4 regions of the Chitinibacter mangrovi genome follow, and region 2 is predicted to be linked to each of the others. Evidence: predicted binding sites of a transcription regulator. Region 2 holds the regulator's gene; each other region holds the start of a gene.
The links. Region 2 encodes sigma-54, which starts transcription at its own class of promoters, with help from an activator protein. Its sites were predicted from a motif close to CTGGCACGCTTCATGCTT; they were not measured.
Positions count from the first base shown of each region.

Region 1: the regulator sigma-54 is predicted to act here: its motif matches at 1,798-1,815, upstream of flgB (flagellar basal body rod protein FlgB).
Region 3: the regulator sigma-54 is predicted to act here: its motif matches at 7,120-7,137, upstream of flgJ (flagellar assembly peptidoglycan hydrolase FlgJ).
Region 4: the regulator sigma-54 is predicted to act here: its motif matches at 4,336-4,353, upstream of glnK (P-II family nitrogen regulator).

Region 1 is NZ_CP157355.1:913,888-921,807, forward strand. Features, by position in the region: gene flgE (flagellar hook protein FlgE) at 1-206, opposite strand, end outside; gene ABHF33_RS04240 (flagellar hook assembly protein FlgD) at 222-902, opposite strand; gene flgC (flagellar basal body rod protein FlgC) at 919-1,332, opposite strand; gene flgB (flagellar basal body rod protein FlgB) at 1,365-1,769, opposite strand; gene speD (adenosylmethionine decarboxylase) at 2,023-2,451, opposite strand; gene ABHF33_RS04260 (DUF4178 domain-containing protein) at 2,615-4,090, opposite strand; gene ABHF33_RS04265 (DUF6404 family protein) at 4,090-4,449, opposite strand; gene ABHF33_RS04270 (GFA family protein) at 4,452-4,856, opposite strand; gene ABHF33_RS04275 (SPFH domain-containing protein) at 5,005-6,144, opposite strand; gene ABHF33_RS04280 (DUF350 domain-containing protein) at 6,242-6,643, opposite strand; gene ABHF33_RS04285 (polyamine aminopropyltransferase) at 6,707-7,920, shown strand, end outside.
Region 2 is NZ_CP157355.1:3,099,010-3,106,929, reverse strand. Features, by position in the region: gene ABHF33_RS14685 (MATE family efflux transporter) at 1-568, shown strand, start outside; gene ABHF33_RS14680 (flavin prenyltransferase UbiX) at 631-1,233, opposite strand; gene ABHF33_RS14675 (Gx transporter family protein) at 1,260-1,850, opposite strand; gene ABHF33_RS14670 (NusG domain II-containing protein) at 1,831-2,214, opposite strand; gene rapZ (RNase adapter RapZ) at 2,204-3,058, opposite strand; gene hprK (HPr(Ser) kinase/phosphatase) at 3,059-4,003, opposite strand; gene ABHF33_RS14655 (PTS sugar transporter subunit IIA) at 4,086-4,559, opposite strand; gene hpf (ribosome hibernation-promoting factor, HPF/YfiA family) at 4,664-4,990, opposite strand; gene ABHF33_RS14645 (RNA polymerase factor sigma-54) at 5,021-6,415, opposite strand; gene lptB (LPS export ABC transporter ATP-binding protein) at 6,439-7,161, opposite strand; gene lptA (lipopolysaccharide transport periplasmic protein LptA) at 7,158-7,652, opposite strand; gene lptC (LPS export ABC transporter periplasmic protein LptC) at 7,606-7,920, opposite strand, start outside.
Region 3 is NZ_CP157355.1:902,072-909,991, forward strand. Features, by position in the region: gene rho (transcription termination factor Rho) at 1-535, opposite strand, end outside; gene trxA (thioredoxin TrxA) at 663-989, opposite strand; gene radA (DNA repair protein RadA) at 1,138-2,496, opposite strand; gene flgL (flagellar hook-associated protein FlgL) at 2,558-3,916, opposite strand; gene flgK (flagellar hook-associated protein FlgK) at 3,943-6,126, opposite strand; gene flgJ (flagellar assembly peptidoglycan hydrolase FlgJ) at 6,156-7,088, opposite strand; gene ABHF33_RS04215 (flagellar basal body P-ring protein FlgI) at 7,252-7,920, opposite strand, start outside.
Region 4 is NZ_CP157355.1:1,937,360-1,945,279, reverse strand. Features, by position in the region: gene ABHF33_RS09235 (methyl-accepting chemotaxis protein) at 1-537, shown strand, start outside; gene ABHF33_RS09230 (methyl-accepting chemotaxis protein) at 673-2,277, opposite strand; gene amt (ammonium transporter) at 2,415-3,926, opposite strand; gene glnK (P-II family nitrogen regulator) at 3,953-4,291, opposite strand; gene ABHF33_RS09215 (accessory factor UbiK family protein) at 4,542-4,802, shown strand; gene ABHF33_RS09210 (GNAT family N-acetyltransferase) at 4,910-5,410, shown strand; gene ABHF33_RS09205 (F0F1 ATP synthase subunit epsilon) at 5,538-5,966, opposite strand; gene atpD (F0F1 ATP synthase subunit beta) at 5,978-7,357, opposite strand; gene atpG (F0F1 ATP synthase subunit gamma) at 7,393-7,920, opposite strand, start outside.

The sequences.
Region 1 (7,920 bases), 1.4 Mb from region 2:
TGCGAGAACTGCTGGGCGATCGTCGTGACTTTGGCACCGATACCGGCAATATTCGATGCAGTGCCGAAGGTACTGGCATAAATATCAGCAAACTCGGCACGCGAACCTTTAAAGCCGACCGTATTGACGTTGGCAACGTTATTACCGATCACATCCAGATTTTTTGCGGCGGCATTCAAGCCGCTCAAGCCTTGTTGGAAACCCATGATAAACCCCTTACCTTAACCGTTTGCCTGCTGGATCTGGATGAGGCTGCCAAAATTGGTTTTGCCACCGTTGGCCAGATGCACCTCAACACCGTCACTGCCAAATGCGACTGATTTGGTCACCTGCCAGGTTGCAGTCTCTAAAGCAATTTCCTTGCCATCTTTTTGCGCCTTGGCGGTCACTTTATATTCACCAGCTGGCAAGACGGTGCCATCGGCCTTTTTGCCATCCCAGGCCACCTGAATCAAACCAGCTTTGGTGGTCGTCACCGGTACTTTGGCGACTTCAACATTCTTGTCGTTGTAAATGCTGGCCATCGCATTGCTGGTACCTTCGGGAATATTGAAGCGCAAATCAACCGACTTGCTGCCATCAAAGCGGAAACCATTGCCGGGGGACAGGACTTCTTTGCCGATCAGGTTTGCCGCTTGCATGACCTGAGTACCTGCGTACATGCCCGCCATCCCCGCCATGGTCTGATTGAGCTTTTCAATGCCACTAACGGTATTGATCTGCGCAATCTGGCTGGTGGTTTGCGCGTTATCCATTGGATTCATCGGGTCTTGCGATTGCAATTGCTTGACCAGCAATTTCATAAACCGGTCTTGCTGTTGCTCGGTATCGGTTTTGGTGGCAGTTTTTCGCGTATTGAGCGAGCTGTAGTCAAACGAACCGGAAACTGGAGATGTCGCCATGATCTGTTACTCCTGATTAAACCTGACCCAGTGATAGCGTGCGCAGCAGCAAGGTCTTGGCGGTATTCATTACATCGATATTGGTCTGGTAAGAGCGCGACGCTGAAATCATATTGGTCATTTCTTCCACCACATTCACATTGGGCATGGCCACATAGCCATTGGCATCGGCAAACGGGCTTTTGGGGTCAAACACCAGTTTGGGCGGCGCCTGATCTTCGATCACCCCAGCCACCTGAACGCCCACGGATTGCTTGTTGCTCACGGTCATCGGCTGGGCCTGAAAGACCACCTGCTTGGCGCGGTATGGCTGGCCGTTGGAGCTGGTCACCGATTCGGCATTGGCCAGATTGCTCGCCACGACATTCAGGCGCGCCGATTGCGCCCGCATGCCGGACGCTGCCACATCAAAAACTCGAAACATCGACATTTAGCGTATTACCTCTGTTGCCTGTATCGGTCTTACTGACCAGTTAGCGCGGTTTTCATCGATTCGATCCGGCGCTGCACGAAAGTCACTGCGGCCTGATAGCGGATGGCGTTATCGGTAAATTCTTTCATCTCGGTATCCATATCAACGGTATTACCATCAATCGACGGCTGACGCTCGTTGCGGTATTTCAGCTCGGGCGAAAAAATATCAACCTGGGTGGAGGGCTGCAGGTGGCGCGGATTGCTCATGGCCAGCGTAGCGGTTTGCTGCTCGGCACGCGCGGTGTCAAAAGCCGCTTTGAAATCGAAATCACGCGCCTTGTAGTTGGGCGTATCGGCATTGGCAATATTGGATGCCAGTACTTCCTGGCGATAGGAGCGCATTTTCAACGCGGTTTCCTGATTGCGAAAGTAATTGTCGATTTTGCCCAGCATGCTGCACTCCATAAGAATGCACTCATGTAAGCACGATTCATGCCAGACAAAATAGAGCTGAAAATGGCGTATTAGCTGGCTCTAACAACGTCAGCGCATGAAAAAAGCGGCAAGGATTGCCGCTGTGTTTGCCAATGCGCTGGGGAGGAAATCAATACAGGCGAATATTTTGCCAACACTTGCAGACATCGCCAAATACCATCAAGGGTATAGCCATCAAGATCAACATGGATATAACTTACAAGGCAATACCCTAGCTAGAAACTCCTCGCACCAGCACTTGCTGCGTCTGTTGCTGTGGCTGCAAGGCCTGGGCCAGCACAGACAGTGCCGCATCGGCATTGGCGGCACCGCACATAAACAGATCAATCGCAGCGTAGCCATGCTCCGGCCAGGTGTGAATGCTGATATGGGACTCCATCAGCAGCAGCATCCCCGTCACCCCTTGCCCAACGCCAAAATGATGAAAGTGTTGCTGCAGCACCGTCGCTTGCCCTGCCAGCGCCGCCTTGAGCATGGCTTGCTCAATCAGGGTTGGGTCGGATAGCACAGCGGCCAGGCAGCCTTGAAAATCAGCAATCAGATGTCGCCCCAACGGCAAGCAGGGCGAAGCAGGATGAGGGTGACTGTGAAGGTGAGTATTGGGATCAGCAGCCAGCGATAAGGCCGATTCAAGTTTCATTTATGCCCACCACCCGAGCTCCAGCCGCCCGACGAGCCACTGCTCCAGCTGCGGCTACTTCCCGACGAGCTTGAAGAGCTGCTGCTTTCGCTGCACGAAGACAGATTGAACAGCGTGCAAATCGTAATAATGGCGATGCAGTAAATTTTGTAAAAGCCCTTGCTCATTCGTCGGAATCACTTTTATTGAGTGGCCAATGTAGGATATACCCGGCCAGACCAGTCCAGAACAAGCCTTCAATCACTTCACCCCCAAAAAGCACCAGGGGCAAATTGATCGCCAGCAAAATCAGCGTGTAGCGCCAGGCCATGCTGCGCTGATCGCCACTGTCTTCGTCCGATTTGATGGTCTGCACTTTGGCCTTGCTAAACCACAGGGCAATTTGCTGATTGCTGATTTTACTCGCCTGCGACCACACCACTTCGGCGTTGTTTTTTTCCTTGCACAAGCGCTCGCTACCGTTCTGGTATTCCCATAGCTGCACCCGATCACCAACGCTCACCCGCCAGTTAAACGCCCCTGCGGCGTACACCACTTTGGCGGTGTAGCTGTCGTACATTTTGCTATAGCGCTGGCCTTTGAGCGTGGCGTGCGCATCGCTCCAGCTTTCGGGCATTTCATTCAGCACTTTGACGCGCGACCAGCCGTCTTTGGCCTCCACCAGCCACTGAAAACCTTGCTGCCAGTTATACAGCAGGTATTCGGTCCAATGCGAATCGTCATCCTCGGTCTCGGCCATCTCGATCAGACCGATCACCGTCCAGCTCACCCCGCTGATCATGGTCGAGTCGCCCACATCCAGCGTCGCATGATAACGCTCAGCCTCGGTGTGCTTGCTCAGCACCAGCGCCCGATCCCCTGAGCAATCGACTTCCGAGCCGCACGCGGCGCAGACAATTTGCGTGGCGACACCGGCGCGGTATTGCAGCTGATTACCGCAGCTCGGGCAATCGAGCACATTGGCCGTCCCCTTCAGCCGACCCGCGCTGCGCTGAATCTCGTCATCGCTGCGCAGTAATTGCGCCTGCAGATTTTTCAGCTCGACCGCTTCGCCGACATACAGCTGTGGATTGGGTTTGGCGGCATTCACATCCGAATAATCAATCGTCAGAAAGCGATCACCGCTGCGGCAATCGACCACTTTGGCCACATAGCCATTGCCAACAACAAAGGGCAATTCACCCTGCCCGCCGACGCACTGCGCAGTGCGCTTATCCGTCACCACATAAGCGCGGCCGCCGTGCTCGTAGCGCATTTCGGGCGATAGGTATTCAAACTGCGGCGCATTGGCCGCACCACCTTCGGGCAGCGGCAGCGTGAACATATACTGCCCGGATGTATCGCCCAGCCAGCCATATTTGTCGCCATCGAAGGAGACATACCACTCATTCCACAACCCCGCATCGTAGCGCAACTGAATCCGGCCAATCACCGTAAACGCGCGGCCAGCAAATACGCCTGAAGTGCCGATCTGAATCGGCGAATAATCTTCGAGCACCTTGCCGATTTTACCGATGTCTTTGACCTCATCGGCGCTGCGCAACACAGTGGACTGGCAATACTCGCACACGGAAATCGCCGAAATCGTCGAGCGAAATAAAACCTCAGCGCCGCACGAGGGGCAAGCAGTACGGAACATTAAAGGCTTTCCCAGCTAGGTAATTGTTGTATTCGGGCCTGCAAATAAAAAACTCCAGCCATCGCCAAGCCAAAAAACAATGCCCCCAACGCAGTCAAACCAACAAACATTTCCAGAGAAGTATTGTTTGGATTAAAAAGAAAAATCCATGAAAGAACACCAAACATCAATCCCCATTGCAAACCAAGACTAATTGCATTTGGGATAAATGAACCGAACAAAGGGGGTTTAATCTTAAAACCTAAAGCCCACAAAAAATTTAATTGCCAAGGCCAGCGAGCTTTTTTGAATACGCCTTCTTTCATTAATACAGCTAATGCTGCCGTTTTTTTTCTTTCAAACTCTTCATCACGAGCCATTTTTAGCCTCTCCCCGGCTGCCATTCTTCATGTTCTGCCAAACCTTCAAACGCCAGCCAAGGTTGACGATGCGAAGTCCAAATATGTTCAGTGGGCGTAGCTTGCGGGTCTTCATCTAAAGTAGCGACGCGCAATACCAATAAGGGACGCCCTTCTTTTTTAGCAACTAGATGGCTGCCACATTGAGAGCAGAAATACCGCACCTTGCCCGGCGATGATTCAAACCGACTGAGCAGATCCTCGCCACGCAGCCAGCGAAAATCGCTAGGCTCAACCCCCGCCGCCGAATTAAACGCTGCAGCATGGGTTTTGCGGCAAGTTTGGCAATGGCAGTGAGTGATTGCGCTCGCCAATCTGGCTACTTCATACCCCACAGCACCGCAAGCGCATGAACCTTTAAAGCTCATCTTCTATTCTTATCCCGCTTATCGTGATATTGATCAAACGCACAATACGCCTACATCAAGCGCAGTAGGGCGTAGTCGCCACAGGCACTACGCCGCATGCAGACTATTTGGCGTATTACCGCTTCGCGTTAAATACGCCCTACCACATTTAACCAATCAGCTTTTTCAACACTTCCGCTTTCGCACTGTCGTAATCGGCTTGGCTAATTAAGCCTTGATCGAGCAGGCCTTTCAGCTGGCCGAGTTTTGCTTGCGGGCTGTTTGGATCGGCGGCAGGCGCTGCGGCACCCTGAGTGGGTACTGGCGGCTGAGCCGATCCAGCCATCACCCCTACGCCCATACCCCCGTCAGCGCCAATTACCACACCGGCTCCTGCTGGTGCTGCAACGCCGCCGAAACCCAAGGCATTGGTCATCGCGCCCGGATTGATTGCTGTATTCATGGCATTCGCCATAGCTTGCCCAACGCCAACACCAGCGGCCATGCCTGCACCAATGCCTGCCAGACCGCCTTCGTTTTGCGCCGCGAGTGGGATTGCGTTCGCTGCCTGATATTGCGTGTAGGTTTGCATATTGCCAATCATGCCCATCGTGATACGCGTGTCGATGGCTTTTTGCAGCTCTTCGGGCAGGCTGATGTTTTCAACCGCAAAGTTATCGAGCTCAAGGCCGTATTTGGCGAATACCGGCGTCAGCGCTTCGCTGATTTTCTGGCTCATCAGGCCTTGATTGCCAGCCATATCGAGGAAAGGCACACCCGATCCGCCAAGCGCCGAGGTCATCGTTGCCACCACCAGATTGCGCAATTGCAGTTCTAAATCATCACGCGTATAGACTTCACGCGTGCCGCTGATTTCGCTAAAGAAGAGTTTCGGATCGACCAGTTTGTACGAATACACGCCAAATGCGCGCATGCGTACCATGCCAAAATCGGCGTCGCGAATGGTAATCGGCTGCGGCGTGCCCCATTTACGGCCCAGCTGCAGCCGCGTGCTAAAGAAATACACGTCCGATTTAAACGGCGACTCAAACAGCTTGTCCCAGTTTTTCAGGTAAGTCAGCACCGGCAACGTTTGCGTGGTGAGCTTATACATGCCCGCGCCAAACACATCCGCAATCTGGCCTTCATTAATAAATACGGCCATTTGCGACTCGCGCACCGTCAGGCTGGCGCCATACTGAATCTCGAAATCGGCCATCGGATGGCGATAAGCCAGTACGCCGTCGCTGTCTTCATTCCACTGCAGAATGTCGATAAATTGCTTTTTAATAAACGAACCGAGACCCATGATGTGCTCCATCTGCAAGGCAGAAAAAATTCAAACAATTAAAACAAGCTGCAAAACATGTCCAAAACCGAATCTAGGCTGAACTCACGGTTGTCGATTAAGACAAACACCCCGCATTAATCACACCGACCGCCAGCGAGATACTCCCCGCCAGTAACCCCACCGCAACGTTGTTTTCCATAATCTGCGATGGCATACCCTTGATGCATTTGACTAGAAAGGCGTACACCACAATCTGCACCACGCCGGCCAGTGCGCCCCAGATCACAAAAAATTCCAGCTGATTCAGATGCAGTGCGCTGGAGGCCAGCGCAAAGGAAAAACCAATCTGCGCGCCACCAAATGATAAAGCGGCGGCCACATTGCCTTCGCGGACCAATTTGAGTTCGTCATACGGCGTGATTTTGATGTACAGCATCGCAAAGACAATCAGCATTGCGACGCCGCTGGCGAGGTAGCTGAAATAGCCAATCAATGGCGTTAAATAGCTGTGTAGCATGCGTATTCCTTACTAGGTTCAGGCATAATCCTGTCATTCTCTACCAAATATCTAGAAATATCCATGCGAGAAAAGCTGCTGATTCTTTCGGTTTTTATTGTGGCGTCATGTGGCTTAGCCTATGAGCTGATCGCGGCGGCGCTGGCCAGCTATTTGATGGGCGATTCGGTGTTGCAGTTTTCATCCATCATCGGCTGCTATCTATTTGCCATGGGTATTGGCTCGCATTTATCCAAATATGTGCCCGAATCGCGCACGCTGGATCGCTTTATTGAAATCGAGCTGCTGGTAGGCTTGATCGGCGGCTTGTCGGCGACGCTGCTGTTTATTGTATTTGCCTGGGCAGCTGCGCCGTTTCGCTCGGTGCTGTATGTGCTGGTGTTTCTGACTGGCACGCTGGTGGGCATGGAAATTCCGCTGGTGATGCGCGTGCTCAATCAGCGCAAAACCGACTTTGCCGAGCTGGTTAGCCGCGTGCTGACTTTTGACTATATGGGCGCATTGGCGGTGTCGCTACTGTTTCCGCTGGTGCTGGCGCCGCATCTGGGTCTGGCCAGATCAGCGCTGCTATTTGGCATGGTCAATGTTGGGATTGCGCTGCTGACAACCAAGATTTTCCGCGCCGAACTGGCGCATGCCCGCCTGCATTTATTGCGTGGTGGCGTGGTGATTTTGCTGCTGGCCGGTGCGATGCTCGGTGCGGATCGGCTGACCAAGTGGAGTGAAAATACGCTGTACGGCGACGAAATCATCCACGCGCAAACCACACCGTACCAGCGCCTGCTGATCACGCAGTGGAAAAATGACACGCGCCTGTATATCAACGGCAATCTGCAATTTTCCAGCCGCGATGAATATCGCTACCACGAAGCCTTGGTGCATCCGGTGCTGGAAAAACTGCCGCAGGCTAAATCAGTGCTGGTACTCGGCGGTGGTGACGGACTGGCGGTACGCGAGATTTTGAAATACCCGAATATCAAACACATCACCTTGGTCGACCTTGATCCGGCGATGACCGATTTATTTACCCATAACGAAAAGCTGGTCGGTTTTAATCAGCGTGCGCTATCCAGCCCGAAGGTCAAAGTGGTTAACGCCGATGCCGCGCAGTGGATAGAGCAAAACCAGCAGATTTTTGACGCAATCATTATTGATTTTCCCGACCCGAGTAATTTTGCGCTGGGTAAATTGTATTCGGTGCCGATGTATCGCTTGGTCAAAAAACACCTGAGCGAAAACGGGCTGATGGTCGTGCAGTCGACGTCGCCGCTCCATGC
Region 2 (7,920 bases):
CGCCCGCCTTGGCACCACGGCGGTGGCAGCGCATCAGGTGGCGCTTAATTTTGCCTCACTGCTGTTTATGATTCCAATGGCGATTGGGACAGCGCTCACGGTGCGCGTAGGCCATGCGGCAGGTGCTGGCGACTGGGCCCAAGCGCGGCTGATCGGCCAGAATGGCGTTCGGCTGGGCCTGATTGTGGCCGCTCTGGGCGGCGGCTTGACGATGCTACTGGGCGGCCAGATTGCCCGGCTCTATACCCAGGATGCCGCCGTGCTGGCGCTGGCGACGCAATTGCTGGTGTTTGCCGGATTATTTCAGTTTTCCGATGCCACCCAAGTGGTCGCCAGCGGCGTCTTGCGCGGCTACCAATCGACCCGGCTGCCGATGATGCTGCATTTGCTGGCTTTCTGGTTAATCGGCCTGCCGCTGGGCTATGCACTCACTTTTGGCGTTGGCCCGTTCACCGCACATGGCGCTCAAGGCTACTGGCTGGCGCTGGTGGTGGCCCTAACCTTTGCCGCCTTGTCTTTACTCTGGCTATTCCGCCGCGTCAGCCTCAGCCGACTTTCAAGCTCTTAAAACATTAATTCAGAGTATATGCCTACGGCCAATTCTAATCATAGGCTACAGGGCAATACCCCCTACTCTCCCCAGCGCTGCATCAACTGGTGCGGCACTTGCAACTGATCCAGTATGCGCGCCACAACAAAATCAACCAGATCCGACACCTGCGTCGGATGGTGATAAAAACCTGGGTTGGGCGGCAAAATCACCACGCCCAGCCGGGCGAGCTTAAGCATATTTTCCAGATGAATTGCCGAATACGGTGTCTCGCGCGGCACAACGATCAACGTTTTGCGCTCCTTGATCATCACATCGGCGGCGCGCTCCAAGAGATTATCCGAAGCGCCATTGGCAATCGCCGAGAGCGCACCCATCGTGCACGGCACCACCACCATACCGTCGCCCGGATTGGAGCCCGAAGCCATCGGTGCAAACCATTCCTGCTGGCCATAAACCTGCAATTGCGCCGGATCGGCCAATTGGTACTGCGCGCGCAATAGCTCGGCCAGATCGGCTGCACGCGAGGGCCAGCTCAGGTTCATTTCCTGCTTGGCCACAATCTGCGCCACCGAGGTATACACCAAACGCACTGTGCAGCCTGCAGCCAGCAGGCATTCCAGCGTGCGCAGTCCGTAAGGCAAACCGGATGCGCCAGTAAAAGCCAGAGTAATCGTTTTCATGCCAAATCCTGTCCGGGTCAGTGTGTCTACTGCGTGTGAGCGCTAGCGATTGATGTCGGGGCTTGCGCCGGATATTGCCTGAGCAAACGCTCGGCAATCACGCCGTTCACAAAACCAAATACCAGCGCCATGCCGCTCAACAGCGGGATCAAATAAATAATGCCATCGTGCGGAATCAGCCACAGCCGCGCCAGCAGCAATTGCCCTGCGGTATGCGCCAGCGCGGAGAGCAAGGAAATACTTACCATCCCAAAATGCCGCCGGGGCAAACACTGGCACAGCGCCAACACCAGCAAGCTCAATATACCGCCCGCCAGGCTGAGTGCGAAACCTGGCGAAAATATGCCGCCCAGCACAATACTAGCCCCAAGTATACGCAGGATACTCACCCAGGCAGCGGCTTTCCAGCCCATACGCTCCAGTGCAATCAGCGTCACAATATTGGCCAGGCCCGGCTTCACGCCCGGAATCGGCGATGGAATGCCCGACTCGAGCACACTCAACACAATGGCATACGCGGCCAGGCGCGCAATATAAGCGTCCTGCGGCGTAATCTGGATACGCTTGGGCGCGGTGGTGTGCTTGTTGGTAGTACGCTTAGTAACTGAGGCTGTCATAAGCGCGCGGCTGATGGCCGACGAGTTCGATACTGGTTCGGTTGGGCAGGCAAATTGCACTCTGCCCGGCTTGCTGCAACCACCCGGCCCGCACACAATACTGGCGCGGGCTAGGATCAGCGGCAATCCGCGCCTTGCCCGCCGCGACTTCAACCACGGTTTCACCCAAAGGCCCGGCCACGTGCAAGGTTTTGGCGGCCATCAGATCAAGCTCGGCATACACTTGGCCATCCTGATAAATCCGGACCCGCGTTGCCCGTGGCTGCGCCCAGCTCCAATAAGTCAGCACACCCCATAGCGCGGCCAGTAGCAATAGACACAGCACATCGCCCCATTTCAGCAGCCGCCAGCTTTCAATAACCATCTTGCTCGCGGTGGCGGATCATCACCTGCCGGGAACGGGCAAAATGCCGTTTAAGCTCCTCAGCCAGATACACCGAGCGGTGTTGACCGCCAGTACAACCAATCGCCACGGTGACATAGCTGCGCTGGTCGCGCTCAAATTCGGGCAACCAGCGCTCCAGAAAGCCCAGAATATGCGTCAGATACGGGCCCACGGTGGGCTGGCGCATTAGGAAATCGGCCACCGGCTGATCCATGCCCGTCAGCGGGCGCAAATCGGGGTCGTAATAGGGGTTGGGTAGACAACGCGCGTCAAACACAAAATCGGCATCCAGCGGAATGCCGTGCTTAAAGCCAAATGATTCAAAAATCAGCGTCAGCTTGGCCTTATCCGAGACAATAAAATCACGGATCCACTGCCGCAACTTGGACGCAGCCATACCACTGGTATCAATACAATGCCCCATCTCCCGAATATCACCGAGTACTTCGCGCTCCATCCCAATGCATTCGCTCACAGTGAGCTGGCCATTGGACAGCGGGTGGCTACGGCGACTTTCGGAGTAGCGCTTGATGATGGTTTCATCATTGGCCTCCAGAAACAGCACGCGCACATCCACGTTCAGCTGCAGCAAGGCATCCAGATGTTCGGGCAGGCTGGTCAGGTTATGCGCACTACGGGCATCGACCGCAATCGCCACGCGCGGATAACCATCCAGATCCAGCATGGACACCGCTTGCGGCAACAAAGGCGCGGGCAGATTGTCGAGGCAGTAATAGCCCAGATCTTCCAGCGCCCGCAAAGCCACCGATTTGCCAGCGCCGGACAAACCAGATAACAGAACGACTTGCTGTGGAGTCGGCATTTATTCGCCCATTTCCATAAATTTCTGATGCCGTTCGATAAACTCGCGCGTCGAATCAATCCCGCGCAGCTGCAAAATATAATTGCGCACAGCCGATTCAACCAGCACCGCCAGATTACGCCCGGCGGCCACCGGAATCACCAGCTTGCGGATCGGTACATCCAGAATCGCCTGCGTGGCCGCCTGCATTTGCAAGCGATCGACTGGCGCGAGCGATTCGCCACCGGCTTTGGCCAGATGGATAATCAGCTTCAGGGTTTTTTTCGGGCGCACGGCGGTTTCGCCAAAGATGGTGCGGATATTCAAGACCCCGATCCCGCGCACTTCGAGAAAATCGCGCAACATCGGCGGGCAGCGCCCTTCCAGCGTCTCCGGGTTGGTCCGATAGACCTCGACCACATCATCGGCCACCAGACCGTGGCCGCGCGAAATCAGCTCCAGCGCCAGCTCGGATTTACCCATTGATGACTCACCAGTCAGCAAAACGCCGACCTCCAGCACATCCAGAAATACCCCATGCAGGTGTGTCGATACAGCCAGTGCCTTGCTTAGGTAGTAGCGCAATACCTCCATTAAATACGGAGACTGCTCCGGGCTGGTCAATAAGGGAACATGGTGCCTTTCGGCCGCGTCGCGCAGCGCATCAGGAACAACCTGCCCATTGGCCACGATCATCGCCGCCATTTCGCTGGCAAAAAGCTGATTGAGGCTATTGAGCTGTACATCAGGCGAGAGGCTGTTGACGTAGGCAATCTCGGCAATCCCCAGCACCTGAATCCGGTTCGGGTGAACAAAATTCAAATGGCCAACTAACGAGAGCGACGGTTTTTGCTCGCTGGCGTCATTCGAGAGCAGATTATTGGCCCCAGATTGACCCGCAACCCAGGTCAGGCGCAGTTTTTCGGCGTTATCAATAAATAATTGGCGGGCGGTAATCTGGGGCATACGATTCTCAAAAAAAAACTGCACCGATGAGATGCAGTCTTGATATTAACCAGCTAAGCAAACGGAGTCTAGCTCAATGCAGTTACGCAAAATCGGCGCCGTACGGCAGCCAGTTTGCGATGCGCTCCCACACCAGATGCGGCTCTGGCAAGGTATTGAGCTCTTCGCGCAATTGCTTGTCCGAAAAGAGTTGTGCCAGCTCGGACAGAATCTGCAAATGCAGATCAGTGGCATTGGCAGGCACCAGCAAGACAAAAATCAGCGACACCGGCTTGCCGTCGGGCGCATCAAACGGGATGGGTTCTTTCAGGCGGACAAAAGCACCCGTGGCTTCTTTCAGGCCTTTAATCCGGCCATGCGGAATTGCCACGCCCTGCCCCAAGCCGGTAGAACCGAGCTTTTCGCGGGCAAACAGGCTGTCAAAAATCACGCTGCGCGCAATGCCGTGGCTATTTTCAAACACAATGCCCACGTGCTCAAAAACGCGTTTTTTGCTACCAACGTCTAGATCGAGAAAAACATTGCTCGTTGGCAGAATTTTGGTAATCAGGCTCATGGTCTGTCTGTATTCCCTAGTGGACTGGGTATTGTACTTGCCTTGCTCAGAAACAAAAACGGGAACGACTCGCGGCGTTCCCGTTGTCTTGCTTACGCAACGAATTATTCTTCAATCACCGCTTGGTGTTTGATCGCTTCATTGCGATGAGAAGACATTTTTTCTTTGTGTTTGACCACCTGACGATCCAGCTTGTCCATCAGGACATCGATCGCGGCGTACAAATCTTCCTCAATCGCCTCAACGTGAATGTCTTTGCCGCTCACATGCACTGTGACCTCGGCTTTGTGCTGCAGTTTGTCTACCGTCAGAATCACAGACGCATCGATGACGTTGTCGAAATGACGGATTACGCGTTCGATTTTGCTGCTGACATACTCACGGATAGCTGGAGTAACTTCAAGATGATGACCGCTGATGTTGAGGTTCATATTATTGCTCCTTCGATTTATATCGCCCTGCTACAGGCTTTTGCGCTGACTGGCAGGCGCAATGTTCAGCGCCTCCCGATACTTGGCCACGGTGCGCCGCGCTACTGCGACACCTTGCCTTGCGAGTTCTTCAGTTATAGCACTATCCGATAGGGGTTTCTTCGGATTTTCCTGCGCTACCAGCTGTTTGATCAAAGCCTTGATCGATGTAGCCGAATTTTCGCCGCCGCTGTCGTTTTCAACATGGCTGCCGAAGAAGTATTTGTACTCCAAAACGCCGCGCGGTGTCAGCATAAATTTTTGCGTTGTCACACGAGAAATTGTCGATTCGTGTAATTCCAGCTCGTCAGCAATGTCACGCAAGACCATGGGCTTCATGGCTACTTCGCCATGCTCGAAGAAAGCTTGCTGTCGCGCGACGATCGCTTGGGCTACTCGCAAAATGGTACTGCCACGCTGTTCTATGCTTTTAATCAACCACCTAGCTTCCTGCAAAGCGCCAGCCATGCTCTCGCCAGCTTCACCCTGCAAGAGTCGCGCATACATTTCATTGACTTTAATTTTGGGCTGAGCGGCCTGATTCAAGCGTACAGTCCAGCGGCCACGCAACTTTTGCACCAGCACATCCGGCACCACATAACGTGTTGTATCCGCACCCCAGTTGGCTGCGGGCCGCGGATTAAGGCTGCGAATAATCTGCTGTGCCTGCCGTAACTGATCTTCATCACAATGGAACTGTTTTTTAATCCGTGCAAAGTCACGCACCGCCAACAATTCCAATCCTGCATCAATCAACTGGCGTGCCAATTCATACTCAGGCAAGTGCGGTGCGGACTTCAATTGCAAAAGCAGGCATTCGGACAAAGAACGCGTGCCGATTCCCAGTGGCTCCAGCTGCATCAGATACTGATGGGCGGTGCGCAGCTCATCAACTTCCAGTTCAAACTCCTGCACCAGCTCGTCGGGCAATTGCGCAAAGATCTCGTCCAGCTGCTGCGTCAGCAAACCATCCTCGTCCAGCGCTTCAATGAGCAAAGCGAGCAAAGCATGATCACGCGCCGACAAACCCAGCAGGCGTGCCTGCTGCAGCAAATGGTCGCGTAAAGTCACCTCGATGGCGACACGCAAGGTTGGGTCATGCTCATCGTCATCATCAAAAGAAGCCCCGCTTTTGACTTCGTCCCAGCGCAAACCATCCAGATCATCGCCCTGCTCGGCACTGGTTTCGGCAGTATCTGGTGCCTGCTCGGCTGCTTCAGGCTGATCAGCCGTGTCTTCACGTTCAAGCAAAGGGTTATCTGCGAGGTATTGTTCGATTTCCTGATTGAAATCGAGCGTAGACAGTTGCAGCAGCTTGATCGACTGCTGCAACTGGGGCGTGAGATTGAGCTGCTGCGACATGCGCAGCTGCAGTGATTGCTTCATAAATCCAGCGATAATATAAAAAACTACATGCGGAAATGCTCGCCCAGGTACACGCGGCGGACTTCTTCATTATTCACGATCTCGGCCGGTTTGCCAGCGGCCATCACGGCACCTTCCGAGATAATATAGGCGCGATCGCAAATCCCTAGGGTTTCACGCACATTGTGATCGGTAATCAACACACCGATACCGCGCTCTTTCAGAAAACCGATAATGCGCTGAATATCGATTACCGCGATAGGGTCAACGCCGGCAAAGGGCTCATCGAGCAAGACAAACTGCGGGTTGGACGCCAGAGCACGGGCAATTTCAACCCGACGGCGCTCGCCACCCGACAAGCTCATCGCGCTACTGTCGCGCAAATGTCCGACGTGCAGATCGTGCAATAACTCATCTAGCCGCTCGTCAATTTGCGCTTTGTCGTCATAGTGCAACTCCAGCACGGCTTTGATATTTTCGGCCACGGTCATTTTGCGAAAAATCGACGCTTCCTGCGGCAAATAGCCCAGCCCCAAGCGAGCACGTTTGTGGATGGGCTGGCGGCTGACATCGACACCATCGAGCTCAATCGAGCCCTGATCCATATTGACCAGCCCGACAATCATGTAAAAGCTGGTGGTTTTGCCCGCACCATTGGGGCCAAGCAGGCCAACCACTTCACCGCGGCTGACTTCGAGCGATACATCGCGGACTACGGTGCGTTTTTTATAGGTTTTTTGCAAATGCTGGGCTTTTAATGTGCTCATTGCGACGCGTCTTTCTTTTTCGGAGTCAAAGTAATGTTCACGCGGCCACCTGCCTTGCTCAGCGCTTGGTAATACTCGGTATTCATATCGTAGGTAATGGTGTCGCCAACGACCATATCCTGATTACGCTTGATCCAGGCTTTATCCATCAGCACCATCAGGCCTTTGGCACCGTCATAGTCAAAGCGCAGCGCTTCAGCGTCGAGCATTTCACCCGAGTCGAGTTTTTGCTTGAAGCGTACCGGACGCCCCTCACCTTTGGCGTACTGATTACCCTGTTCATCCTGACGGGTAGTGAGTTTGTCAGCACGCATAATCATCGTTCCCTGAGTGACGACCACATTGCCGGTGCAGACGCTTTGCTGGGTTTTCTGGTCCAGCGCACAATTATCAGCCACGATATTCATCGGCTTGTCACGGTCAGCCGTTTCTGCAACAGCCAGATTACTGAGCAGCAGTGCCAACAAGGGCAGTACGAGCGGTCGGAACATAAGTCATTTTTACCTTAGATTTTAAAATTAGCGTTTGTGCATTGTTGTCAGCGACAAATCCGACAGCTTCAGCATGATGCGGGCCCATATCGGCAACTACCGGGGCATTTGAGCTGGCTTGCTGACTGGCCTGATCAAGCCAGATATCCCGGCTGCGGATCAGCAAGGCCGCTTGCCCGTTAAAGGGCGCGCGCTCTAAGCGGGTCTGACCATAAAACCAGACCTGAGATGCTTTCAAAATACTTTTACCACGCTCGCCAGTCACAGT
Region 3 (7,920 bases), 1.4 Mb from region 2:
GAGCAACCAGCAAGGCACGCTGCCCTTTACCAATCGGAGCCATCAAATCAATCACACGCCCGGTAATATTTTCCTCGGCCTTGATGTCACGCTCGAGATTCAAGCGTTCGGTCGGAAATAGCGGTGTTAAGTTTTCAAACAGAATTTTGTTTTTGGCCGCTTCCGGCGCTTCGCCATTGACTTTGTCGACTTTAACTAGCGCAAAGTAGCGTTCACCCTCTTTCGGAATCCGGATTTCGCCTTCTATTGTATCGCCAGTGTGCAGGTTGAAACGGCGAATCTGGCTTGGGCTGATATAAATATCGTCAGGCCCCGCCAGGTATGAAGTATCAGGGCTGCGCAGAAATCCGAAGCCATCAGGCAAAACTTCGAGCGTACCTTCGCCGAAGATGCTCTCCCCTTTTTTGGCGCGGTTTTTTAGCAGGGCAAAAATTACATCCTGCTTACGCATACGACTTGCACCGTCAATCTCGGAAGCAATCGCCATATCGACGAGCTGAGAAACGTGCAGATGTTTTAATTCGGACAAATGCATATTGGATTACGCTTGAAATATAAAAGAGGGGAAATGCGAAGGGATGAAGCCAGAAAAAGTAACGACGGCACATAGAATGCCGTCGCTATTTGTGCGAATGAAGACTAAATCAAAAACACCAACAATGTCAAATATTACTATCCAGAAAGGCTGTCAGTTGCGATTTTGACAATGCACCAACTTTTGTTGATTTCACTTCGCCATTCACAAACAGCATCAGAGTAGGAATACCACGAACACCAAATTTTGGTGCCGTAGACTGGTTTTCATCGATGTTCAGCTTGGTAATTTTCAGTCGGCCAGCATACTCGGCAGCAACTTCATCCAGAATCGGGGCAATCATCTTGCATGGACCACACCATTCTGCCCAATAATCAACCAGTACCGGGCCGGCAGCTTGAAGGACTTCCGCATCAAAACTTGCATCAGTAACGTGAACAATATTCTCGCTCATATTTTATCTCCGAGGATGGTGTGAAGGCATTTCGAGTTCAAGTACCAGCAAGGCACAAGAAAAGCTGAAGTATAAGGTAATACATAAGGCAGAACTTGTACTTTTCAAGCGATCAGATCAACTATTTTCACTTCAACCCCATCACTCCTTACCAAAATGCAGCATCAACTGCTTGCTCCAATCGATCGATCGCCGTCACAGTCATCCCCTCAATAGGCTGACGAGGACGATTGGCTTTGGGCACAATGGCATGCGTAAAGCCCAGCTTTGCTGCCTCACGTAATCTTTCCTGCCCTCGCTGAACAGGACGAACTTCACCCGCGAGCCCCACCTCTCCAAACACGACCATCTTGTTGGGCAGCGCTTTATTTTTGAGTGATGAGACAATCGCAATCAACATAGCCAAATCCGCAGCAGGCTCGATAATCCGCACTCCGCCTACCGCATTGATAAACACATCCTGATCAAATGCGGCAATCCCAGCATGACGGTGCAAAACAGCCAGCAAAAGCGCCAGCCGGTTCTGCTCAACCCCAACCGCCAGCCGTTTAACTTGTGCCGCATGGGCATCATCGACCAAAGCCTGTACTTCAACCAGCATAGGGCGCGAGCCTTCTTGCGTTACCATCACGCAAGAGCCCGGCACAGGCACATCATGTTGACTCAGAAAAAGTGCCGAAGGGTTGGCCACCTCACGCAAGCCTTTATCGGTCATCGCAAACACACCCAACTCATTCACTGCGCCAAAGCGGTTTTTGATTGCCCGGATCAAGCGAAAACTCGAGTGAGTATCGCCCTCAAAATACAGAACGGCATCAACAATATGCTCAAGCACCCTTGGGCCCGCCAAAGCGCCTTCTTTGGTCACATGCCCCACCAGCAAAATGGACGTGCCATGCCTTTTGGCAAAACGGGTCAGCTGGGCGGAGCATTCCCTCACCTGGGCCACACTACCCGGCGCACTGGTCAAAGCCTCGGTATATATCGTTTGAATGGAATCAATCACAACCACTTTGGGCGCTTCGCGCTCAAGCGCATGCAGGATCTTTTCCAGACTAATTTCAGGGTACAACCTTACTTTGGCTGCTGGCACGCCAAGCCTGCGTGCCCGCAAAGCAATCTGTTGCGCCGATTCTTCACCGCTCACATAAAGTACAGGCAAAGATTCGGATAATCTGGCCAATGCTTGCAACAACAGTGTTGATTTTCCAATCCCGGGATCGCCGCCAATCAGCACAACTCCGCCGGGAACAAGACCACCACCCAAAACCCGATCAAGCTCCGCCAGATGGGTTGGAGTTCTTGGCAGCTCCTCGGCTTCAACATCCGATAGATTCTTGATTGCCCCATCCGCCGCCAGACTTTGAAAACGGCCAGTGGTCGTGACCACTTGGGCTACTTGCTCCTCCAGGCTATTCCACTCGCCGCATTGCGGACACTGCCCCTGCCACTTGGGAGAAAAGCCACCGCAGAGACGGCAAACAAACTGGTTTTTTACTTTGCTCATAGTTGCTCAACGAGAAACGGCCCGCATAGCGAGCCGTTGTTTGGTTCTGATCAGAATAAGCCTAAATATACTTGAACAAGCTAAGATCTTGCACTTGGGCAAATGATTTTCGTGCAGCATCCAGCACCATCTGATTCTGGGCAAAATCGCTAATTGCAGCCGCATAATCCAAGTCTTGCAAACCCGATAAAGTTTTGGCGTATTGCAGCTTCAAATCCTCTGTCGTGTCTTTGACTGAATCAGTCTCAACCATACGCGCACCCAAGTAGGCCTGCGTCGTCACTATATTACCCAAGGCATTCGAAAGATCAGACAACGCAGTATTTAACTGGTTTTGAAAAGCTGCCTGTCCTTTACCAGAGCCATCAACTTGATAGTTATTTAATGCAGTCGACAGTTTACCCAGGATACTGAATAAATCGACATTCGAACTTGGTTTTACCGAAAACTGATCCGCAGCACCGGCCACCCCAGTGGGCGTTTTGGTGATGGGGTCAAGGGGGATTGGAGAGCCAGAGACACTCACTTTAATCCCGAAATCCCACGCGGCACCGGCAGGATCAGTTGGCAAGCGCTTGAATTCGATGTCACCACCCGAAGTATAAGTACGAGGCCCAGCAGTATTGCCAGCAGTGGCAGCACCAGTAATCAATGAAGTGCCAGTACTATCGATCAGATCATAAGAAATATTCGGCGCATCAGGTTTACTGGGGTTGGGCTGCCAATAAAACTGAACAGAAAAATCACGAGGCGCAGGTGCAGCAGCCCATTTTTGCGGATCAGTCACTTCACCAGGGCTAACAATACCCGAACCGACATTGGTTGCATTAGCAGCGGTCACAAATGAACCATTGCCATTTTTAATACGCTGAAACACATCAGCGCCCGACTCAGAAATTGGCACTTGCCGACCATCAGAAATTTGAACCAGACGCTGACCATCATCACCAAAATAATTCACCGTCCCAAAACTGGTCTCTGTAAATGGCTTGGTATCTCCTTTAAAACCGGAAAACAGATAATTACCCTGACCATCGGAGGTATTAGCCAAGCCCAACAACTCCTGGTAGCTGCCCTGCAGCTGGGCATCGAGCATTTTCTTCTCGCTCGCAGTCAACGCAGGATTACCGGCCATCACACTAAGCTGCTGCACATCCTGAATTACTCCAACAACCTGCTGCAAAGTGCTTTCGCTTAATCGCATAAACGAATCAGCCGCGGCACTATTGGTCGCATACTGTTCATTAATCGACCTGGCCTGTGCAATATCCAAAATGCGAGCCGAGGCAATCGGGTCATCCGCAGGCGTCAGAATTTTACGTCCAGACGACAGCTGGCTTTGCAACTTAGCTTGGTCAGCAATATGACTTTGCAGGCTCTTGGCACCGATATTAAAAATAGTCGTAGTAGCGAGACGCATGATCTCTTCTCCTTAATGACACAGCATCAGCGGCCAATATTGATGATTTCTTGAAACGCGCTTTGAGCAATCTGAATTACCTTACTGGCAGCCTGGTACGCTTGCTGATAGCGCAATAAATTGGCAGCTTCTTCATCCAGATTCACCGCAGAAACCGAATCACGGCTATTTTCGGCGTTCGTTAATAGCTTATCCTGTGCCTTGCTCAGGATCGTAGCTTCGTTGGTCTGCGTCCCGATCGTACTCACCATTCGTCCATACGATTCTTGATAGGTGGCAGAGCCATTTTCCAACAGACGTGTGGTTTGCAGCTTGCCAAGCGCCAGTGCATTACGATTGTCGGCGACGCCATTGATATTAGCGCCCACAGCAATCGCATCGCCAGCCACAGGGGTTCCGTCTAGTTTCATTGACCAGCCATTCACCTGTAAAGTCATACCGGCAGTATAAGTTTGCGCAGGGGAAGTAACCCCTGTCACTGTGTCTGTGTAAGTAAAGCTGCTAGCACTGGTAAAATTAATGTTCACCGGATTTTTTAACGCCGGATTGATTGCACTATCGGTCGAGCTAATCGAAGGGGTATCGACTAGGTGTTGCACCACTTTAACCGTGCCCGTATTGCCATTGCCAAGGCTTGCCAGCATTGGTGCAGCAGCCGCAATATCTTTAGGATCGGTCATCCGTACCGCCAAGCTTGAAATCATGCCTTCCAACGGCTTAATGACAAATCGATCATTCGCATTCATCGCTCCGGATGCAATCCGCAATGTGAGGCCATCCTGATTAATGCCTTGCGTCATTTGAGCCGCAGAATAAATTTGTCGAGTCCCGTCACTCTGCTTGTACATGGTGTAATTAGTACCATCAAAGCTCAGTTCGTAGTTGCTGGAAGTGAGTTTACCAACATCCGAAATATAACCCCCCAGCTGGGCATTGCCAGTGTTATTGGTATTGAAGTTAATTTCGCTAATTGCCGGCGGGAAAGCAAAGCCTGTCTGTGCTGGCAACACTGCGCCAGCTGGTGCAGCAGAAATAGTCAGCCCGGTCACAGGATCGGTAGTTCCCAATGCCAGGACAGCACTGGTGGCATTATCTGATAGCCGCTTGATCACGTATCCGCCGCCGCTTGGCGTAATGGAAAAATCGCTACTTTCATTCGTGCCACTAGGTGAACTCACCCGGATATTGTTACCACCCACATTCAAATCAACATTATTACTGCGCTTAATATCGAACAGATTTTTACCCAGATTACCATTCAAGTCTTGTCCGGCTTTATGCTGCTGATTAAAAGTTTCAACAAAGCCCAAGGCCGCACGTTCCAGGCTGTTTTGCGCCAAATCAAGCGACTGGCGGCGATAATCTAGCAGTGCACCAAGCTGCCCACCCGAGAGCTGATTTTCAGGCAAAAAGATAGTTTGATCATTTTGCTGATACCCCACCGTAATTCGCTTCGGATCAGCCGGGTTAGGTTCGGCAGTTAATTTATTGACTACCCCACCAACCACCAAGCCCTGACCATTACCGATAAATACATTGATACTGCCGTCATCCAGCGTGAGCGTATTGGCTTTCACCAGTTTATTGAGGTCTTTGACTAATAAATCCCGCTGGTCGAGTAAATCATTCGGCGGCTGACCCGATGATTGTGCAATGACAATGCGATTATTCAGTTCGGCAATTTGTTCGGAATAACTATTAATATTGCCAATTGTGTCGCTAATTTCACCATTAAGTGCATTACGCTGCTCATCCAGGCGCTGTGAAAACACTTGAAAGCGATTGACCAGTGTTTGCGCGCTAGCGAGCATGGCTTGCCGCGATGGTGGGCTGGCCGGGTTAGTCGCCACATTTTGGACATTGCTGAAAAAATCTTGCAATGCAGGCGATACACCTGCGTTCGGATCGGCGACGATGTTATTGATTTCGGCTAGGTGCGTCAGTCGCGTGCCCTGATAGCTGGACTGATTCTGCGCTACTTCAACCGCCTTGGTTAAAAAGCGGTCGTACATGCGGGTGATCGAATCGACCTGTACGCCAAGGCCATTAAAACCACTGCCGGAAAGCAGCGGATAGGGTGCACTTTGCGCCAGACGCTGGCGTGAAAAACCGTCGGTATTGACGTTGGCAATATTATGCCCGGTGGTCGTCAAGCCCAGATTGGCGGCGTTAAGCCCTGATACTCCGATACCAAAAACTGATGATGCCATGATCTAAACCTCTCGATATTCTATCGGCACTACGCGCCAAGTCTTGAGCCAAACGCGGCCAGTTGGTCAGCCAGGCGGTCGGCTACCCGGGTCAGTTTCTGCGCGTAAAGCGGATCGGTCGCATAGCCGCCAGCCACCAGCGCTTTGGCAAAGCCAACGGCATCACTGCCTTGCGCCACTGCTGCACCGTAACGGCGCTTGATCAGGCTGGCGTAGTCGGCCATGGCCTCGGTGTATGAGTCATACGCGCGAAATTTTTCAACCCGTTTTTGCGCCCGCCCCTCAACGTACTCGGTCGTGAGCACGTCGACTGTTTTACCCTGCCAGCCGCTGCCCGCTTTAATGCCGAACAGATTATGCGATTCGCTGCCATCAGCGCCCTTGATGCCTTTCTTGCCCCAGCCGGTTTCCAGTGCGGCATGCGCCAGCAACAGATGCGGCGACAAACCCAGCGTTGCCGCAGTCGACTTAGCCGCCTCACCCAACTTACCGACAAAATCAGAAACCGTGCCAGATTTGGATTGGGGATTGGCGGCAACCGCCCCCATCTGGACGGCAGGTTTTGCCGCCACGGCGGCAGCATTCAAGGCCAGCGGACGGCGAAGAGCGGAACGGACATCATTACGCAAGGGTTGCTGCAATAAAGCCGGGTTTTCCTGGATATTGAGCTGACGCACGATCATATTGGCAAAGCCAATGCCGCCGCTTTGCGCCCAGTTTTGCGCCAGTTGCTGATCGCGCATGCCTTTAAACATCTGGCTGGCTGCGCTTTGATCCAGCTCGTCAGGCGGCGCAGCTTTACGCATCGCACCGAGCATCTGCTGTAGCAACAAGGCTTCAAACTGCTGCGCAACGCCCTGTGTTGCCGCACCTTTATTGCTCAGACTGCTCGCACGCAGGCGATCCAGACTGCGCGGATCGGCTGAAATACTTTGCGAATCGAAAATGGCACGGGGCAACATGGCACAACTCCTGAAGAACTCAGCCTTCTACAAGCAAGGAGCATGCCCAAAATAAAAGGCGCTCTGCCATAGAGCGCCTTCAAAATAAACATCAGCAAGTATATCGCCACAAGCAAGCCTCAACAAAGGCTACAACAATATACCCATAAGAGTTGACTGCCAGTTAAATCACTTCCAATTCCGCATTCAAAGCACCGGCAATTTTCATCGCCTGCAAAATCGCCAGCAAGTCCTGCGGCGTTGCGCCCACGGCATTGAGCGCCCGCACCACCTGATTCAGGCTGGTCGCCTTGGGTAAACGCACCACCGGGCCTTTACCAACGTCAATGTCAATTTCTGCATTTTGCACTTTCGCGGTTTGACCATTGGCCAAAGGCTTGGGCTGCTCGACCTTGTTGTCGGCCAGAATGGTCACCGTGAGATTGCCGTGCGCAATCGCGCAAGGGTCAATCGTCACCGCCTGATTCATCACCACCGAGCCGGTACGCGCATTGATAATCACCTTGGGCGAGGCTTCACCGGGCGTGACGTTGACGCTTTCCAGCCGAGCCAGAAAAGCCACGCGCTGATTCGGGTCCAGCGGTGCGCGCACCTGAATCACCCGCCCATCGAGCGCCGCAGCAACCGGGCCAATCTGGCTATTGATCGCATTCACCACACGGCTGGCAGTAGAAAAATCGGTTTTCAGCAATTCAAGCTGAACAAATTCACCATTGCCCAGCAAGGTGGGAACCGCGCGCTCCACCGTGGCACCAGCGGGAATCCGGCCTGTCGCCAATTGATTGATTTGTGTACTGGAGCCGCCTGCCGATGCGCCAGCACCAGCGACCAC
Region 4 (7,920 bases), 1.2 Mb from region 2:
CAGGAAAAAGCGGCTAGCATTAGCCGGGTTAGCGGCAGCATGCGCGAAATGGCGCATGAATCAGGCGAGCATGTGAGCGGCATCGAGCAACGTTTCCAGAGCAGCGAGCTGCGCGCCAAACAGGCTTTGCAACGGATTGCCTATGTGCAGGACGTCTGCCACGCCTCGCAGGCCAAGGTGGAAATTCTGTACTTCAAACAGAATGGCTATATCAATATGATGGGCGGCGATCTGGCGCGCAAAGCGCAGCAAACCTTGCAGATGCAGGCCACAGACAGCGTGTTTGGCCGCTGGTACGCCAGCGTGAACGAGCTGCGCGATTACAATCAATACGCTGCTTTCCGTGAATTGGCCATGCCACAGCAGCAGCTCTATCAAACCATGCACCAGATTGTCGCACTGGCCGCACACAATTGGCCGGACGACACCGGCTTGCAACAGCAGATCCAGCGTCAATTTACCAGCGCTGAACATGCCAGCCAGTCGCTGTTTCAATTGCTCGATCAGCTAGTTGAGCAAAAGCATCAGCAGCGCTAGGAATTCACGCCGCAAGCCGGGCAGCATTCAGGCAGCGATATAACTGATGATTCAATCAGACAACAATGGGTATATTGCTACAGGCCATATTAAAAAATGGCTACAGCAATATACCCACCGATAGTTGTATCGCAATTAAACTTTGAATTTGGCCACGGTTTGCGCCAGCTCGCGGGCTTGCTGGCTCAGGGCTTGAGACTGATCGGCGGCCGAGCCGAAAATAGTCAGGTTTTCCTGCGAGCTGCGATCAATTTCATCCAGATGCCGGGTCACCGCGACGCTTTGCTCGCTCTGAACCCCCATCACGCCCAATAGCTCGTCAACCGCATTCACCACATTCTGGCTGCTATCGACAATCAGCGACATGCTGTCTTGGGCCACCTGAGTCTGTTGCAGGCCCTGATCGGCCAAGGCGACATTCTGTGTCATGCCATCGACCACTTGCGCAGTCTGGCCGCGAATATTGCTGATGGCCGAAACAATATCTTGCGTCGCCTGAGTCGTGCGCTCGGCCAGTTTGCGCACTTCATCGGCAACGACGGCAAAACCACGCCCCTGCTCACCGGCTCGCGCCGCCTCAATCGCCGCATTCAGCGCCAGCAAATTGGTCTGGTCGGCAATTTCTCGAATGCTGATGACCAGGCTGGAAATCGACTCGGTTTGATCGCCCAGCTCCTGCACCGCAGACGCCGCTTGGTTAATCCCGCCTGCCAGCACCTGAATGCTGCCAGCCACCGATTTGACCCGCGCAATGCCATCGGAGGCGCGCAATCCAGCCTCGCGCGCCAGATCAATCGCCACATGCGTGCTTGTCGTCATCTGCGCCAGGCCGCTATTGGTCTGAGAAACGCTATCCTGAATGCCGTCCACGGCCTGCCGCATGGTCTGGGCGCGGGCGCGCAAATGTTGCACGCGTTCGGTTTGCCCACCGGCCGATTGCCCCAATTGCTCGGAAACATTGCGGATGGCTTTCACCACCTGCTGCAATTCCTGCTGCATCAGGCTCACGCCTGCCAGCACTGACTCGCGATTCTGATAAGGAATAGGCTGGCTCAAATCACCGGCACCAATTTTGCTCACCAGCTCGCGCAAGGACTGAGGCTCGATTTCGAGTGGCAAATAAATCTGCCGGGCAATCCACCATAAGGCGATACAAACCACCACGCCGACGAGCAGGAACAAAATCAGCATCTGCCGGGTTGAATCATCCAGCACCTGGTCCTGCTGCTGCAAAGCAGTATCGAAAGCTGTCTGCGCCTTGGCGTCCGCCGCTTCGATCAATGTGGCCAGTTTAGTGGCGGCACCGTCGATTTTATCGTCCATCGCAGCAAAAGTAGCTTCATCGGCACGCGCTTCGATCACTTTGGGCAGCTCGACAACGGCGCCCTGCTTGAGCTGGGCAAATTGCGCGGCAATCTCGGCCTTGAGCGCCGGATCGTCCACACCGGCAATCGCTGCTTCAATGCTTTGGCTGAGCTTGTCGGATTCGGCAATCCGTTCTGGATGAACCTTGCCTTCTTCCTTGTCGACAATATTGTCCATAGCAATCAGCGTAATCTCGATCACCTGGCTGCGCAGCTGGCCTAACAGATTGCTTTGATAGGCCAATTGCCCGGCAAGACCAACTTGCCGGGATATATCACGATGGCTAAGCCATGAGTTAGCAGCTAAAGCCAATAAACCGGCGACCACCGTCAAAGCCAGAATCAATAGCCACTGCTTGATTTGAATGTGTTTCATCGCCCTACCTGGCATGGATGCAAAACAGAGCTACCAATCTAGCAAATTACAGCCAGCTTGCCGAAAAAAAAGCCCACCAAGAGGTGGGCTTATCAATTGCACTTGGTTTACAAGTACACAGGAACACTTCAAATCGATTACAGATTGTAGGCTTTCTCGCCATGACTGGTGACGTCCAGACCTTCGCGTTCTTCGTCTTCTTTCACGCGCAGACCGATGGTCATATCAACCAGTTTGTAAGCAATCGCGGCCACGACACCTGACCAAACGATGGTCAACACCACGCCGATAGCTTGAATTTTGACTTGGGTAACAATGCTGTAACCGCTGGCCACGCCATTGGCAACATAATCCCACACGCCAGTACCACCCAGATCCGGGCTGGCAAACACGCCAGTCAGGATCGCACCGAGGATACCGCATACGCCATGTACGCCAAATACGTCGAGCGAGTCATCTGCACCAAGCAGGCGCTTCAGGCCATGCACGCCCCACAAACCGGCCACACCAGCGATCAGACCCATCACCAGACCGCCACCCACACCGACAAAACCCGCAGCAGGGGTAATCACCACCAGACCCGCTACCGCGCCAGACGCCGCGCCGAGCAAGGATGGCTTGCCTTTCAGAATCCACTCGGCAATCAACCAGCTCATCGCCGCTGCCGCTGGGGCAATCCAGGTATTCAGGAAGGCCAGTGCAGCAATACCGTTCGCTTCGAGCGCAGAACCGGCATTGAAACCAAACCAGCCAAACCACAGCAGTGAGGCACCAATCATCGTCATCGTCAGGCTGTGCGGCGTCATTGGGTCACGACCGTAGCCAACGCGTTTGCCAACAAAGTAGGACCCAACCAGACCGGCAATCGCAGCATTGATATGCACGACCGTACCACCGGCAAAGTCCAACGCACCATCTTTGAACAGGTAACCTGCGGTGGCCGTTGCTGCAGCACCGGCTTCAGCCGAAGTGTAGGCATCAGGACCAGCCCAGTACCAAACCATGTGGGCCATTGGAATATACGAGAAGGTAAACCAGATCACGCAGAACACCAGTACAGCGGAGAACTTGATCCGCTCGGCAAATGAGCCAACGATCAGGCCGCAGGTAATGGCCGCAAACGCGCCCTGGAAAACGATGTAGATCATTTCCGAAATGCCGATGCCTTTATTCCAGGTCGCAGCAATTGAATCCGGCGTTACACCTTTGAGCATGATCTTATTGAGCGAGCCAATAAACGCATTGCCTTCGGTAAATGCCAGGCTGTAGCCGTAGACCACCCACAGAATCGAGATCAGGCTGAACACAGTAAAGACCTGCATCAGCACCGACAGCATGTTTTTGCTGCGCACCAGACCGCCATAGAACAGCGCCAGGCCGGGAATCGACATCAGAATCACCAAAGCCGCAGCAATCAGCAACCAGGTGTTGTCACCCTTGTTGATCGTCACTGCTGGCGCTGCCGGCGCAGCTTCTACTGCACTGGCCACCACGGCAGAAGCGGCAACGGGTGCAGAAGCCTCGGCCTTGACTTCACTGGCCACCACCGCTGAGGCCACTTCAACCGTCGAAGCCACTTGCTCGGCAAAGCTCGGGGTGGCGAAAAACATTGCGCCCAGCAGCGCAATAGACCCTAGTATTTTTTTCATTTTGCTTATCTCCAGATGACTCAGACTTAGATGGCCGCTTCGCCGGTTTCGCTGGTGCGGATCCGCACGATATGGGCCAGATCGAAGACAAAAATCTTGCCATCGCCAATCTTGCCGGTATGCGCCGCTTTTTCGATCGCTTCAATCGCCTGGTCGAGCAGCTCGTCGGCAATGGCGATTTCGATTTTTACTTTGGGCAGAAAATCGACAACGTATTCGGCACCGCGATACAGCTCGGTGTGCCCTTTCTGGCGACCAAAGCCTTTCACTTCGGTCACGGTCAGGCCTTGTACGCCAATCTCGGACAAAGCTTCGCGAACTTCATCGAGCTTGAAAGGCTTAATGATTGCGGTAACAAATTTCATGGTTTGCTCCTTGGCTAGGAAATCATTTTTTGACGATGAACTCTTAGCACTAAGCATGCCAATTTATTTATCCAATAAAAATCAGCATGATAGCGCGCACACTGGACAAGTTCGCACTAGTTTGATACAGGCTGATGACGACAAAAAACCTCGCCGCACTTAATTAGTGCACGCATCCAGCGCATTGAAACTAAATGGCATCTGCTAAACTCATAGCTAAGCCACCCCCGACTCACGCAAGGAGCACCGTATGCTGAAAGATAAATTTTTTGATGAAATCGCTGGCAAGATTTCCGATGCCATTGCCGCCAGCCCCGCCAAGGATATGGAAAAAAACGTCCGCGCCATGATGGGAAGCGCGTTTAATAAGCTCGATCTGGTGACGCGCGAAGAATTTGAGATTCAGCAGGAAGTGCTGGCCCGCACTCGCGAGACGGTGACCCAGCTGGAGGCGCGCGTCGCCGATCTGGAAGCGCGCTTGCAAATGAATAATCCGCAAGACGGCATTTGAGCATGTAGTGCGGCTTGGTGAATTACAACAAGCATGATGAAAACCGAGCCTTGCGCTCGGTTTTTTTGTAACATTAAGTAACTTCACACAACAAGAACGAGAAAGCTGTGCTTGCCCATACCCTGCCTGAAACCCGTTTTGCCATTACCCACGCCAGCATTCTGGATCTGGATGATCTGGCACCGCTGTTTAGCGCCTATCGCCAGTTTTATATCGATCATGCCCCGCAGTACGCCAATCACTCGCAAAGTCGCGAAGAAGCACGCTCTTTTCTGGCCGAGCGGTTGGCCGTAGGCGATTCACGTCTGTACCTAGCGCGTGATGCGCAAGGCAAGGCGATTGGATTTGCCCAGGTTTATGTCAGCTTTTCATCTATGGCACTGTGCCGCTGCTGGGTGCTCAATGATCTGTTCGTCTTACCCGACAATCGCGGTCAGCAGATTGGCGAGGCGTTACTGGCGCAAGTTGAACGCGAAGCCAAGGCCACCGGCGTGGCGATTCTGACGATGGAAACCTCACCGGAGAATGTCCCGGCGCATCGCCTGTATCAGAAAATGGGCTATGTCCGCGAGATGGGGCATTTGCACTTTGTGCGCAAACTAGCCTAAGGTAAGGGGTATAGCGCCACAGGACAATCACAGTCTTGCCCACAGCAATATACCCATCAAAATAGCAGCCATAAAAAAACCAGCCCGAGGGCTGGTTTTTTAGTGCAAAACCATCGCAGAACGATGATTAGTGGCCGCGCCGTTTGATCTTGTCGATGACAGCAAGTTTTGCAACTGCTTCGACCAATTCGGCCTGCGCCATGGCAAAATCCATCGTGGAAGCGTGGTTTTTCAACGCTTCCTCGGCCTTGCGCTTGGCTTCCTGCGCTTTGGCTTCATCGATGTCTGCACCACGAATCGCAGTGTCGGCCAATACCGTTACCCCATCCGGCTGAACTTCGAGCATGCCGCCTGAAACAAACAGGATGACATCATCTTCGTTCGAGTTCGCGATCTTGATACGGATCGCGCCCGGGCGAATGCGGGTCAACAGCGGTGCGTGCCGCGGCAAAATACCGATCTCACCCTTGTCGGCAGGCGCTGAAACAAATTCAGCGACACCAGAGTAGATCAGCTCTTCAGCGCTAACTACGTCCACATGCATGGTCATGGCCATTGCTTAACCCCTTATTGCATCGATTTGGCTTTTTCGATCGCTTCTTCGATGCCGCCAACCATGTAGAAGGCCTGCTCTGGGAGGTGATCGTAATCGCCATTCAAGATGCCCTTGAAGCCCTTGAGGGTTTCTTTGAGCGGAACGTACTTGCCTGGAGAACCCGTGAACACTTCGGCCACGTGGAACGGCTGAGACAAGAAACGCTGGATCTTACGCGCACGAGTAACGATCAATTTGTCTTCTGGAGACAACTCGTCCATACCCAGAATCGCGATAATGTCTTGCAATTCTTTGTACTTTTGCAGCGTAGACTGAACACCACGGGCAACCGTGTAGTGCTCTTCACCAACCACTTGTGGGTCCAGCTGACGTGAAGTCGAATCCAGTGGATCTACCGCAGGGTAGATACCCAGAGACGCAATATCACGGCTCAATACCACGGTCGCGTCCAAGTGAGCAAATGTGGTAGCTGGAGACGGGTCAGTCAAGTCATCCGCAGGTACGTATACGGCTTGAATCGATGTAATCGAACCAGTTTTGGTAGAAGTGATACGCTCTTGCAGAGCACCCATCTCTTCAGCCAGTGTTGGCTGGTAACCTACCGCTGAAGGCATACGGCCCAACAGAGCGGATACTTCAGTACCGGCCAGTGTGTAACGGTAGATGTTGTCTACGAAGAACAGGATGTCACGGCCTTCGTCACGGAAGTGTTCCGCAATCGACAGACCCGTCAACGCTACGCGCAAACGGTTGCCTGGAGGCTCATTCATCTGACCGTATACCATCGCCACTTTATCAAGAACGTTAGAGTCCTTCATTTCGTGGTAGAAGTCGTTACCCTCACGAGTACGCTCACCTACACCAGCGAACACAGACAAACCGCTGTGCGCTTTAGCGATGTTATTGATCAATTCCATCATGTTTACGGTTTTGCCTACACCGGCACCACCGAACAGACCAACTTTACCACCCTTGGCGAACGGGCATACCAAGTCAATTACCTTGATACCAGTTTCCAGAAGGTCAATGCTTTGGTTCAACTCATCGAACTTAGGCGCAGTCTGGTGAATAGCGCGAGTTGCCTCAGCGTTCACAGGACCAGCTTCGTCGATTGGGTTACCCAATACATCCATAATACGGCCTAGCGTGGCTTTACCTACCGGCACCGAAATTGGTGCGCCAGTGTTGTTTACGCTAGTACCACGTTTAATACCATCGGTAGTACCCATGGCAATGGCGCGCACTACGCCGTCGCCGAGCTGCTGCTGAACTTCCAGCGTCAGATCGATGTCGACCAGTTTGAGCGCGTCATACACCTTGGGCAGGTTGTCGCGTGGAAATTGCACGTCAACAACTGGTCCAATGATTTGTACGATTTTACCTTGGCTCATCGTTTTTCCTAATCCAGTTAATCCGTCAGGGCCCATTAAACTGCTGCTGCACCAGATACGATTTCCGAAAGTTCTTTCGTAATCGCAGCTTGACGCGTTTTGTTGTACAGCAGTTGCAGGGAGCCGATCACCTTGTCAGCGTTATCGGTTGCGGCCTTCATTGCGACCATACGAGCTGCATTTTCAGATGCCATGTTTTCCGCTACGGACTGGTAAACCAGTGCCTCGATATAACGGTTCATCAAGTCATCAATCACAGTTTTCGCATCTGGCTCATACAGGTATTCCCAGTTATGAGTACGCGCAGGCTTGGTAGCCGGCTCAAATGTTTCGCTCGCAAGTGGCAACAATTGCTCTAGCACTGGCTCTTGTTTCATCGTATTAACGAAACGGGTGTAAGCGATATGAACTTCATCCACTTCACCAGCGATATAAGCATCGATCATTACTTTGATCGGGCCAATCAGCTGTTCCAGGTGCGGGGTATCACCCAAACCTACGACCGAAGAAATAACCTTCGCGCCGTTTCGGTTCATAAACCCGTAACCTTTATTGCCGATTGC